2 regions of the Blautia sp. HCP3S3_D9 genome follow, and region 1 is predicted to be linked to the other one. Evidence: riboswitches for the same ligand, from Rfam matches in the RefSeq annotation. Region 1 holds a riboswitch; the other holds the start of a gene.

Region 1 (6,088 bases):
GAAATATGTGCTGCTGCTTTTATATCAGTCTTTAATGATCAGAGCCATAAAAATCAGATCTGTATTTCCTGTATTTGCAAGTGCATGTCCATGATTGTCCGGTGTGAATGTAATATCTCCTGCTTTTACCGGGCGATAGGTACCGTTGTCATTGTATTCGCCCTGTCCCTGTAAAATATAATAGGTTTCACTTTCTCCATGATGTTCATGATATCCCAGTGAACATCCCGGCTCCAGGGTTACCTGTGCATACAGTCCACATTTACCATTCAACTGTTCTGCATCAAGGATTTCTTTGATGATTACGTGACCATTTCCACCTGCCATGTGTTCTTCGCGTCTGATTTTCATAATTTTTTGCCCTCCTGTAGGTGTTTTCTCTTTTATAGAATTTCCATTGAATATATCATAGCATTGTTTGTAAAAAATGGCAAAGTAAATATCAATGGAACAGTAACAAAATATCGTTACTGGTTACTGTTCACTTTATTTTGCAGTATTTTCAGATTTGTTCAGAAGGCTGTCCAGAAGCTGCGAAATGGTCTGATTTAACACAGGATGTCGCAGATACGGAGCAATCTGATTCATTGGTACAAGAACGAAATCGCGGTTGTGCAGATCAATATGAGGAATATGAAGATCTGGCATATCAATAATTTCCTGATCATAAAACAGGATATCCAGATCCAGTGTCCTTGGTCCCCAGTGGATGATACGTTCCCTGTTTGCCGCCTGTTCTAACTGATGCAGTCGCACAAGCAATTCTCCAGGAGTAAGAAGTGTCCGCATTTTCAGAACTCCATTTAAAAATTCATCCTGATCAGTAACTCCGTAAGGTTCTGTAATAAGATAATCGGAAATTGCCTCTATACGGCATCCTTTTGTCTCTGCCAGACCACGGATTCCATTGTCTATATACATCTTTTTATCACCCATATTAGAGCCAAAAGCAATGTAAGCAGTATGCCATTTCCGTGTAATTTCCACAGATACAGTTTTCAGAGGAAGACCAACCGGTGCCCAGGGCTTTTCGATCTTCAGAGTGATTTTTTCAAGTCCGGAAAGAGAGCAAAGAAGCATTTCTGCAAGATTCTCTGCAAGAGATTCCAGAAGTTTATAAGTATGTTTTCTGGTGAAATCAGTAATCATATGGCTGACTTCGCCATAGTTTATGGAAGCAGACAACTCATCGGTTAATCCCGCCAGACGTGTTCTGGTAAAAAGTGTAGCAGAAATAACAAATTTCTGTCCCAAAACATTTTCTTCAGGATATACACCATGGTTTGCAAAAACCTCCAACTCTTTAATTTCTATTTTATCTAATCTGGTCTCATCCATAACAGCAAATCCTTTCTGTATGTTATTTATATTTACCATCTGTTTTGTGCCAGTAATTTATCTGCGTCCCAGGATTGCTTCTGTCATCTGGATCACACGCTTGTTTTCTTTAACATCGTGGACACGGACAAAAGAGCATCCCTTCATTACGCCAATTACACTGGTAGCCAAAGTCCCCTCCACGCGCTGATCTACAGGAAGATCCAGTGCCAGTCCGATCATGGATTTGCGGGATGTACCAAGGAGAACCGGAAATCCCAGATTCTGAAAAAGCTCCAGGTGATTCATTGCTTCCAGATTCATTTCAAATGTTTTTCCAAAACCAATTCCCGGGTCAAGCATGATTTTTTCATCTTTAATTCCAGCCTGTCTTGCAAGATTAACACATTCCTGTGTTTCAGCGAGCATATCAATGACAAAATTTTGATATTCTGTATTAGATTTGTTGTGCATCAGACAACAGGCCACATCATATTTTGCGATCACAGCTGCCATTTTCGGATCATATTTTAATCCCCAGATATCGTTAACCAGGTCAGCTCCTGCCTGGATAGAGCTTTCAGCAACGCTACTCTTAAAAGTATCTACAGAAACAGGAATGTCAAAATGCTTTTTGACCGCTTTAATAACAGGAAGAACTCTCTGCGCTTCCTCATCAGCACTGACAGGTGTATGGCCGGGACGTGTAGATTCGCCTCCGATATCAATAATATCTGCACCATCAGCAATCATCGCCTCTGTATGTTTCAGAGCTTCATCCATATGATTCCATTTGCCGCCGTCAGAAAAGGAATCAGGGGTAACATTTAGAATTCCCATTATGTAAGTATGATTCTTAGTATCAAAAAAACGGTTTCCAATTTTCATGAGCAGAGCCCATCCTTTCTTTTATGCTTATGAAGAAGATCAGTATTCAATTTTCATATTTTTTTTATCATCAGACCAATAGCATTCAGAAGCAGCGGAACATAAAAAACAATTTCTGGACTGCTTATCCGCTTTATAAAGAAGTGCTGCCAGCGTACTGCAGGAATCTCCTTTTCGGTGATGTCCAATGGAAGACAGAATCAGTTCTTTTTCCTGTTCTGTAAAGTGCAGATCTGACAGAATTTCCCTTGCGATTTCTACTCCTGCAATATCATGGGGAATGTTGTACTGATATTGCTGTGCACGTCCGATATCATGAAGAAGTGCTGCTGCATAGATAAGCTCTTTGGGCAACTCCAGATGTTTCTCCAGTGCATAAATGTACATCAACCGTGCAACATCCAGAAAATGTTCAGGCGTATGACGGCAGAAGATCCGTTCACTTTCAAGTTCCTGTATTTTTTTATAATGTTCCTGATAAACCGGATGCCTCCAAATCCGATTGACACGATCCATATCTGAAAAATTGTTATTCATCCTTTTACCATAGAAAGGAACATTTTCTGCAGTTCCTTATCTTCTGTAAACGCACCACGGGTTACAGTAGTGATCGTTTTGCTACCCGGTTTTTTTATTCCGCGCATGGTCATACAGGTATGTTCCGCTTCCAGCATTACCATAATTCCTTTTGGATCCAGAGTGCGCTCCAAAGCATCTGCAATCTGAACAGTAAGCCGTTCCTGAATCTGTGGTCTTCTGGAATAAACCTCTACTGTACGTGCCAGTTTGCTTAAACCGGTAACTTTGCCGTTGGGGATGTATGCAAGATGAGCTTTTCCATAAAAAGGCATCAGGTGATGCTCACACATGGAGTAAAAGGTGATGTCTTTTTCCAGTACGATTTCATTATTCTCTACAGGAAACTGCTTTAACAGGTGCTGGTCCGCTTCATGGCCAAGACCTCCGTAAATTTCTTCACACATGCGGGCAATCCTGTCAGGAGTATCGATCAGACCTTCCCGTGTGATATCTTCACCGATACCTTCCAGAAGCAGACGGACTGCCTGCTCAATTTTCACTTTGTCAACCATTAAAAAATAACCTCCTTTGTATTTTTTGAAATGGAGATTATCCTTTTGATCAAATCAAAAAAGGATATCTCCAATTGTGATAGAATGTATGTCAAAAACATTCCCTAACACAATATGAGATATCCTCTTATATTGTTTGCAACGGGTGCGGATAATATACCGTAAGACGCACTTTTCGTTTCAGTGACAACTCCCCATTCACCGAACACTTGACGCATAAAATCCTATTTTGCATATCATTCATTTCGGTATTCAGTATACCATGTAATACGACAATAGAAAAGGTTTTTTCTGACTTTTCAGAATGATTTTTCCCAGTCTACCAATTTCATGATTGTTTTTACCGCATTCACTATTCTTGGAGCAAAGTACGCCTTTGTAAGCCTTTTCTTCGAATATGCCCATATAAAATTCTTACTGGTACTTTCTATCAATAAATCTGTAAAATATCGTTCCCAACTGACATACTCTTTACTGTCTATATATTCTTCTGGATTCTGAAGTATTGTTTCTACTTTTACTTCCGGTATTTCCTTTGTTGAAAGTAACAACCACTCAAAAGATTCTGGTGCATAGAGTACAATGTTTCCCTGTGTTTTAATGCATTCACTGATATCTTTCATCTCTGAACCAAATGCAGCTCCATCTACGATGACCAAAATTGTACCCTCTTCATTCGGTCTCTGTTCCAACTGTCTGATGATATTTGACTTCCCACTAGCAGAAAAACAGTTCACACCCTTCTGTCTGGACATTTCTTTAAAAAATTCAAATCCCGAATTGGAATCCTCTGTTATTACAAGTTTCGGATTGATATTCTTTTCCTCTGATATTTCACCGTACAAATGATAAATCTCATTATATTTCTGTTTCGCATCATGAAATTTTCCAGATTTGCGAAATCCATATATTTCACTTACACTATATGGCAATGCCGGAAGCTTTTCTCTTGTAGCCAGTACAAAGTAATTATCAGATCCCTGCACAAGCTGTGCAAACTTCTTTGAAACCAGGAAACGATTTCCTTCATCAATAAAAATAATGCTTCCTGTTGTTTCTTCTATCTTTCTTTCCCAATCCTCACTATCAATCACTTTACAGGGGCAGTCACAGGAAAGAAATACACCGCTGTCCGCACCATATCTTCCATAATCATGTATAAGATCAATTAAAACAGTCTTACCTGATCCACTGTCACCAGTAATGATTGTAATATTCCTATGAATTACAAAATCATATTTCACTTTTCTGGATTCTACAATGATTCTATGTGAACCTTTCATAATCACTACTCCTGTTTCATTTCATTTAAATACTTATTTGCTATAGGAACAAGTTCCTTCATTGAATGGACCGTTTCTCCTCCATTTTGGACTTTTATCTCAAATTTTGTGTCTTTTCCAAAACTCATCATATGCCTGAGATTAATGGTAACATCTTTAATCCTGCCTATTTCCAATATCCATTTTGCACAGTTATCGCCACAGGTCGAGGCATTGAAAATCCGATCCGGTTCATTTAAAATCAGCAACAATGTCTTCACTCCTCCTGACAGTCTTTCAGGAGGAATCTGTCCCAACACTGGACTATTAATGCATTCACCACTCAATACTTCTGAATCATCAATATCTTTAATCATCTTTTTCGCCAGTTCTGCATCAAGCCATTCTGGTTCATAACTGTTTTTAAAATAAACATTTGTATTATAAATACTGTTTTTCACATCTCCATAAATAATGTTCAACATTTATAAAAGCCTCCTCTCAAAATACAATTCTTCTTATAACATGGTTTCGTTCCGCCAAAGAATTTCTGTCTGATTTCTTCAACCTTGTGTCCTCTACTGCCAGAACTATAGCAATCCTCTAAAATAATGCATCTTAATCCAGCCCATCAGAGTGTGAAATCCTGCGTCAATATAGCAGAAACTTAATTTTCGCTGTACTAGTGAAACATTCTATATTCTTTGTATCTGTTTTTACATTTACCACTCTTCACATTTAATATCGCTTATCTGTTCAATTGGAATGACCGTTTGATCTGTCATGATCATGGTATGCTCATATTCGTCTACCTTTTTTACAATACCAGAGTACGTAACATAGGATCCGCCGGCTTTTTTTGCATCGGGAATAAAATAAGTTATCGATACATTCTGTTCTATACCGATATTATTTCTGATTATATTGATTTTTTCATTCAGCTGAGCAATCACTTCCTCACTCAGTTCCAATCTTTCATCAGTTAATCTTGCTGTTTCTTTTATCGCAGCATCATGCCCGGGCAGAGCCGCAAAAGGAGCAAATTGCGCTGCCCGATCCCGAAGAGGCATTTGCGGATGATTCTTAGAGACCGGATGCGGTAAATTGATGATATCGTCATAAGAATTATTTTTCATCCTCTTCCAACTCCTTTATGCCTTATGTCCGCCAATTTGTTCATTTCTGTCCTTGGCGGTTGCACCTTCCTGAAGATTCATTCCCTTCAGTACAGCGTTTTTTCCAAATTTCTTCTTGATACTGAGCATTGCCTCCTGCATACGTTTCTCACGATCCAGCGCAGCCTCTTCCTCTTCCTGCTTTTTCCTTTGTGCCTCATAATCCGTAAAAAGATTCAACTGCTCATACAATTCTTCTCTCTCTACAGAGCTTTCATCCACAAGCCTGTTCGCTGTGATATTGATTCTTCTGATAAGCAGATTTCTGTCAACGATCCTGTCATATAGCTTTATTACTGCATCCATTATCATTTTTGTTGAGGAAGTCTGCCGTTTCAGATTGGTCGTTCCATGT
Region 2 (6,088 bases), on a different contig from region 1:
GAGGAAATGATCGGAAACCAGAAAGTTGTTCAGGCTTTTGGATATGAAGATAAATCTTCTGAGCGTTTCGCAAAACTTAATGAAGAATTACAGGACTGCAGTCAAAAAGCAGTTTTCTACAGCAGTCTTACCAACCCTTCCACACGTTTTGTAAACAATGTAATTTATGCATGTGTAGCACTTGTAGGTGCTTTTATCATTCCGGGAGGCAGACTGACAGTCGGCGGTCTTTCCGTACTTCTCTCCTATGCCAATCAGTATATGAAGCCATTCAATGATATCAGTTCTGTTGTCACAGAGCTTCAGAACGCACTTGCATGCGCAGGCAGAATCTTTGATCTGCTTGAAGAAGAACCGGAAGTTGCAGAAGCTTCTAACACACTGGAAAATGTAAAAGGTGAAGTGGATATCAAGAATGTATGCTTCCATTATGATGAGTCAAAAAAACTGATCGAGGACTTCAATCTTCATGTAAAACCTGGTATGCGTGTTGCTATCGTAGGGCCCACCGGATGCGGTAAATCAACCTTTATCAACCTTCTGATGAGATTCTATGATGTAAATGCCGGTTCTATTTCCGTTGACGGTAAACCAATTAAAGACATTACCCGTCATTCTCTGAGAAGCAGCTATGGTATGGTGCTTCAGGAAACATGGATCAAAAACGGAACCGTCCGTGACAATATCTCTATTGGAAAACCGGACGCTACAGATACTGAGATCATCGAAGCAGCCAAGCTTACCCATAGCTGGGAATTTATCCAGCGTCTTCCTAAAGGACTGGATACCATGCTTAACGAGGACAGCTTAAGTCAAGGACAGAAACAGCTTCTGTGTATCACACGAGTTATGCTCTGCCTGCCTCCGATGCTGATTCTGGATGAGGCTACTTCCAGTATTGATACCAGAACAGAATTACAGATTCAGGAAGCATTTGAACGAATGATGGAGGGAAGAACAAGCTTTATCGTTGCTCACCGTCTCTCCACGATCCGCAATTCAGATCTGATCCTTGTTATGAAAGACGGAAGTATTATTGAACAGGGTACACATGATGAACTGATCGCGAAGGGCGGCTTTTATCATACTCTGTATAACAGCCAGTTTGCTAAGGTTTCTGAATAATCGCCCTTCAGCAACAAGTTCTTTTCATTACCAGTTGAAATAAATTTCCAATAATGTCAAAAAAATCTTTTCTATTACTGTATGACATGATATACTGGTGTTGAAATGAATGATATGCAAAATAGGATTTTATGCGTCAAGTGTTCGGTGAATGGGGAGTTGTCACTGAAACGAAAAGTACGTCTTACGGTATATTATCCGCACCCGTTGCAAACAATATAAGAGGATATCTCATATTGTGTTAGGGAATGTTTTCGACATACATTCTATCACAATTGGAGATATCCTTTTTTGTGTATCAAACCTGAAGTGCACGCCCAAAAACTGATTAAAAGGATAATCTCCATTCTACAAATACAAAGGAGGTTATTTTTAATGGTTGACAAACAAAAAATCGAGCAGGCAGTCCGTCTGCTTCTGGAGGGAATCGGTGAAGATATCACACGGGAAGGGCTGGTCGATACTCCCGACAGAATTGCCCGTATGTGTGAAGAAATTTACGGAGGTCTCGGTCAGGAGGCAGACCAGCATTTATTAAAACAATTTCCAGGGGAAAATAATGAAATCGTACTGGAAAAAGACATTACTTTTTACTCTATGTGCGAGCATCACCTGATGCCTTTTTATGGAAAAGCTCATCTCGCCTACATCCCTGACGGCAAAGTTACCGGTTTAAGCAAACTGGCACGTACCGTAGAAGTTTATGCCAGAAGACCGCAGATTCAGGAGCGCCTTACCGTCCAGATCGCAGATGCTCTGGAACGCGCCCTGAATCCAAAGGGAATCATGGTAATGCTGGAGGCAGAACACACCTGTATGACCATGCGCGGAATCAAAAAGCCTGGAAGTAAAACGATCACTACCGTAACCCGCGGCGCATTTAAGGAAGATAAGGAACTGCAGAAAATGTTCCTTTCCATGGTAAAAGAATGAATACCGATTTCTTAGATATGGATCGTATCAATCAAATCTGGCAGCATCCTGTTTATCAGGAACATTATAAAAAAATACAGGAACTTGAGAATGACCGCATTTTCTGCCGTCATACTCCGGAACATTTTCTGGATGTTGCACGGTTAATGTATATTTATGCGCTGGAAGAACATATGGATCTGTCCAGAGAACTGATCTATGCCACAGCTCTTCTTCACGATATCGGACGTGCAGAACAGTATCTGCATGATATTCCCCATGATATTGCAGGTACGGAAATCGCACGGGAAATTCTGGCAGACCTGAATTTTACAGAGCAGGAAAAAGAACAGATCCTGTCTTCCATCGGTCATCACAGAAAAGGAGATTCCTGCAATACGCTTGCAGTACTCCTTTATAAAGCAGACAAAAAATCCAGAAACTGTTTTTTATGTTCCGCTGTTTCTGAATGCTACTGGTCCAGCGAAAAAAAAATATGAAAATTGAATACTAGAGCGTGTTTGAAAAATCATTCCCACAAATTGTGACGCACATCTTGTTCAAACATGCTTTAATCCTCTACATAACCATAAAAGAAAGGATGGTCCCTGCTCATGAAAATTGGAAACCGTTTATTTGATACTCAAAATCAAACTTACATAATGGGAATTTTAAATATTACTCCTGACTCCTTCTCGGACGGCGGCAAATGGAATCACATGGATGAAGCTCTGAAACATACAGAAGCAATGATCGCTGATGGAGCAGATATTATTGATATCGGCGGCGAATCCACGCGTCCTGGCCATACACCGGTCAGTGCCGACGAAGAAGCTCAGAGAGTCCTGCCGGTTATCGAGGCTGTCAGACAACGTTTCGACATTCCTATTTCTGTAGATACTTTTAAAAGCAGTGTTGCTGAAAGTTCCATCCAGGCAGGTGCTGATCTGGTCAACGATATCTGGGGATTAAAATATGATCCGCAAATGGCATCCGTAATCGCTAAATATGACGTTGCCTGTTGCCTGATGCACAACAAATCCAACACAGAATATCAGAACTTTCTTATAGACATGCTCTCAGAAACCCAGGAGTGTGTCAATCTTGCAAGACAGGCCGGTATTAAAGATGAAAAGATCATGCTTGATCCAGGTGTTGGTTTTGGAAAAACATTTGAAATGAATCTGCAAACTATGAACCATCTTGAACTTTTTCAGAATCTGGGATTCCCGGTTCTCCTCGGCACCTCACGCAAATCCATGATCGGACTGGCACTGGATCTGCCTGTTGACCAGCGCGTGGAAGGAACTCTGGCCACCAGCGTGATCGGCGTAATGAAGGGATGCTCTTTTGTCCGTGTTCATGATGTCAAGGAAAACAAACGTGTCATTCAGATGACAGAAGCAATCTTGGGACGCAGATAATTACTGATCACGGTGCACGAAGTGAACAATAACATTTACTGACCTATCACACTTCCATAAAATATTGCAATTAAGACAGTAAATATAAATAACTTACAGAAAGGACTTGCTGTTATGGATGAAACCAGATTAGATAAAATAGAGATTAAAGAACTGGAAATTTTTGCAAACCATGGAGTATATCCAGAAGAAAATGTTCTGGGACAGAAATTCGTTATCTCTGCCACACTTTTTACCAGTACACGTCGGGCAGGATTAACCGATGATCTGACTGCTTCTATCAACTATGGCGAAGTCAGCCATATGATCACTGATTTCACCAGAAAACATACTTTTAAGCTTCTGGAAGCTCTTGCAGAGAATCTGGCAGATATGCTCCTCTGTTCTCTTTCCGGACTTGAAAAGGTTACTCTGAAAATCGAAAAGCCATGGGCACCGGTTGGACTTCCCCTGAAAACGGTATCTGTGGAGATCACACGAAGATGGCATACTGCTTACATTGCTTTTGGTTCCAATATGGGAGATAAAAAAATGTATATCGACAATGGAATTCGTGGTCTGGCAGAAACCAAAGGATGCCGCATTGAAGCAATTTCCGATTATCTCATCACAGAACCTTACGGTGTTACCGAACAGGATGAATTTTTAAATGGAGTTCTGAAACTGCGTACACTCCTTACTCCTGAGGAATTACTTGGACGACTGCATCAATTAGAGCAGGCAGCAAACAGAGAACGTATCATCCGCTGGGGACCAAGGACACTGGATCTGGATATCCTGTTTTACGATCAGGAAATCATTGATACTCCAGACCTTCATATCCCACATATTGATCTGCAGAACCGCGATTTTGTCCTTGTGCCAATGAGCCAGATTGCTCCATATTTGCGACATCCTGTATTAAATCAGACGATTTCTCAGCTCCTGGATCATCTTCTTAACAAATCTGAAAATGCAAAAGAATAAAACCTGTCAGGCAAAATTTAAATAACCAGGTAAATGCTCTTAGCCGCCTGATAAAGTCAAAACAGTCCCCGAAATTTCAAAAGATTTCGGAGACTGTTTTTTGTTCTGTCATTTCACAGTATATTTACATCGAAAAATATTCTTCTGATCATGAAACAATTTTGTTATCCGGCTCATGCGAATAACAACATTCTCTTCGCTATGTGGCTCTGCATCGAATAACTTGATCCGCTTCGTAGCTGATTCGGTTAAATCGCACGTGTGGCTTCTTTCAGCCATGCTTTCTCATCTTCATCCAGATACGGAGAAATCTTTTCATATACCTGCGCATGATAATTATTAAGAAGTTCTCTCTCATGTGCGGTCATCTGCTCCGGAACCACGGCATCAAGGTCAAATGGAACCATAGTCAGGAATTCGAAGCACATAAACTGTCCATACTCTGTTTTCTCAGCTTTTTTGCATACGATCATGTTCTCATGGCGGATTCCAAATCCGTCTTCTACATAGTATCCAGGCTCATCAGATGTGATCATGCCCTCTTCCAGAACTGCATTGTTTCCCGGAACGACTTTCCATCGGACACTGTTTGGTCCCTCGTGAACATTAAGCAGATAACCTACTCCATGTCCTGTTCCATGATTGAAGTCCTTTCCCAGTTCCCACAGCGGACCACGTGCCAGACAATCCAGATTCACACCTGTACATCCATAACGGAATTTCGCATTTCCCAGATTCAGCATACCACGTAAAACCGCAGTGAAAAATTTCTTCTGCTCATCTGTTACAGGTCCCATAACAATGGTACGTGTGGTATCTGTAGTACCTTCATAATAGTTTCCGCCTGTATCTGCCAGCAGGAAGCTTCTCGGCTCGATCGGGATATCGGTCTCCGGTGTTGCTGAATAATGGTTGATCGCAGCATGAACTCCATAGGAAATGATCGGATCAAAGCTGTTGTCAATAAAGTTCTCCTGCTGTGCACGGAAACTGTACAGCTTCTCCTCTGCACTTAATTCGGTCATCGGAATCTTGCCTACATTTTTCTTTAACCAGTAGATAAACTTTGTAAGTGCCACACCATCTCTGATATGTGCGATACGTTCATTCTCCACTTCTACCGGATTTTTGATCGCTTTTGGAAGAAGGGTCAGGTTCTCTTCATCCAGAATTTCAACCTCTGCCGGGATATTGCTTACCAGGCGGCTGTTTGCTTTCTGTTTGCAGAGAAGAACTTTCATATCTTTTGCAAATGTTTTTACATATTCGTAGATGCTGTCATATGGAAGAAGAGTCACGCCGTCTTTTGCCAGAGCATCCAGAACTTCTGCCGGAAATGCCTTCTCATTGGCAAACAGCTTAATCTCTTTCTGAGTCATTACCAGATAAGACAGGACAACCGGGCAGCAATGTACATCTCCGCCACGGATGTTTAACAGCCATGCGATATCATCCAGAGAAGTCAGGACAAAGGCATCTGCTCCCTTTTCTTCCATTGCCTTGCGGATCTTTGCGCATTTATCTGCGCGGGATTCTCCTGCCCATTTTACATCCAGTTCCATCACCGGCTCGCAGGAAAGTGCCGGACGGTCTTCCCATACCTCTCCTACCAGGTCATAATCTACAGAAAGGGAAGCGCCTTTCTTTCCGAGTGCTTCTGA

Evidence for each region. Region 1 has a riboswitch for tetrahydrofolate ahead of folE (GTP cyclohydrolase I FolE). Riboswitches for the same ligand answer to the same signal wherever they lie in the genome.
Region 2: it holds a riboswitch for tetrahydrofolate, as region 1 does, so the genes downstream of both, folE (GTP cyclohydrolase I FolE) here and folE (GTP cyclohydrolase I FolE) in region 1, are expected to answer to the same signal.

What each region holds. Positions count from the first base shown of each region.
Region 1 covers NZ_JBQHWS010000137.1:2,303-8,390, reverse strand. Annotated here, with positions in the region: gene ACTNES_RS17665 (cupin domain-containing protein) at 25-351, opposite strand; gene folK (2-amino-4-hydroxy-6-hydroxymethyldihydropteridine diphosphokinase) at 487-1,338, opposite strand; gene folP (dihydropteroate synthase) at 1,396-2,205, opposite strand; gene ACTNES_RS17650 (HD domain-containing protein) at 2,245-2,742, opposite strand; gene folE (GTP cyclohydrolase I FolE) at 2,739-3,296, opposite strand; THF riboswitch at 3,434-3,530, opposite strand; gene ACTNES_RS17640 (ATP-binding protein) at 3,596-4,579, opposite strand; gene ACTNES_RS17635 (DUF4869 domain-containing protein) at 4,585-5,043, opposite strand; gene ACTNES_RS17630 (hypothetical protein) at 5,281-5,694, opposite strand; gene ACTNES_RS17625 (Y-family DNA polymerase) at 5,710-6,088, opposite strand, start outside.
Region 2 covers NZ_JBQHWS010000043.1:13,629-19,716, forward strand. Annotated here, with positions in the region: gene ACTNES_RS10115 (ABC transporter ATP-binding protein) at 1-1,125, shown strand, start outside; THF riboswitch at 1,241-1,337, shown strand; gene folE (GTP cyclohydrolase I FolE) at 1,501-2,058, shown strand; gene ACTNES_RS10125 (HD domain-containing protein) at 2,055-2,537, shown strand; gene folP (dihydropteroate synthase) at 2,652-3,461, shown strand; gene folK (2-amino-4-hydroxy-6-hydroxymethyldihydropteridine diphosphokinase) at 3,576-4,427, shown strand; gene ACTNES_RS10140 (aminopeptidase P family protein) at 4,676-6,088, opposite strand, start outside.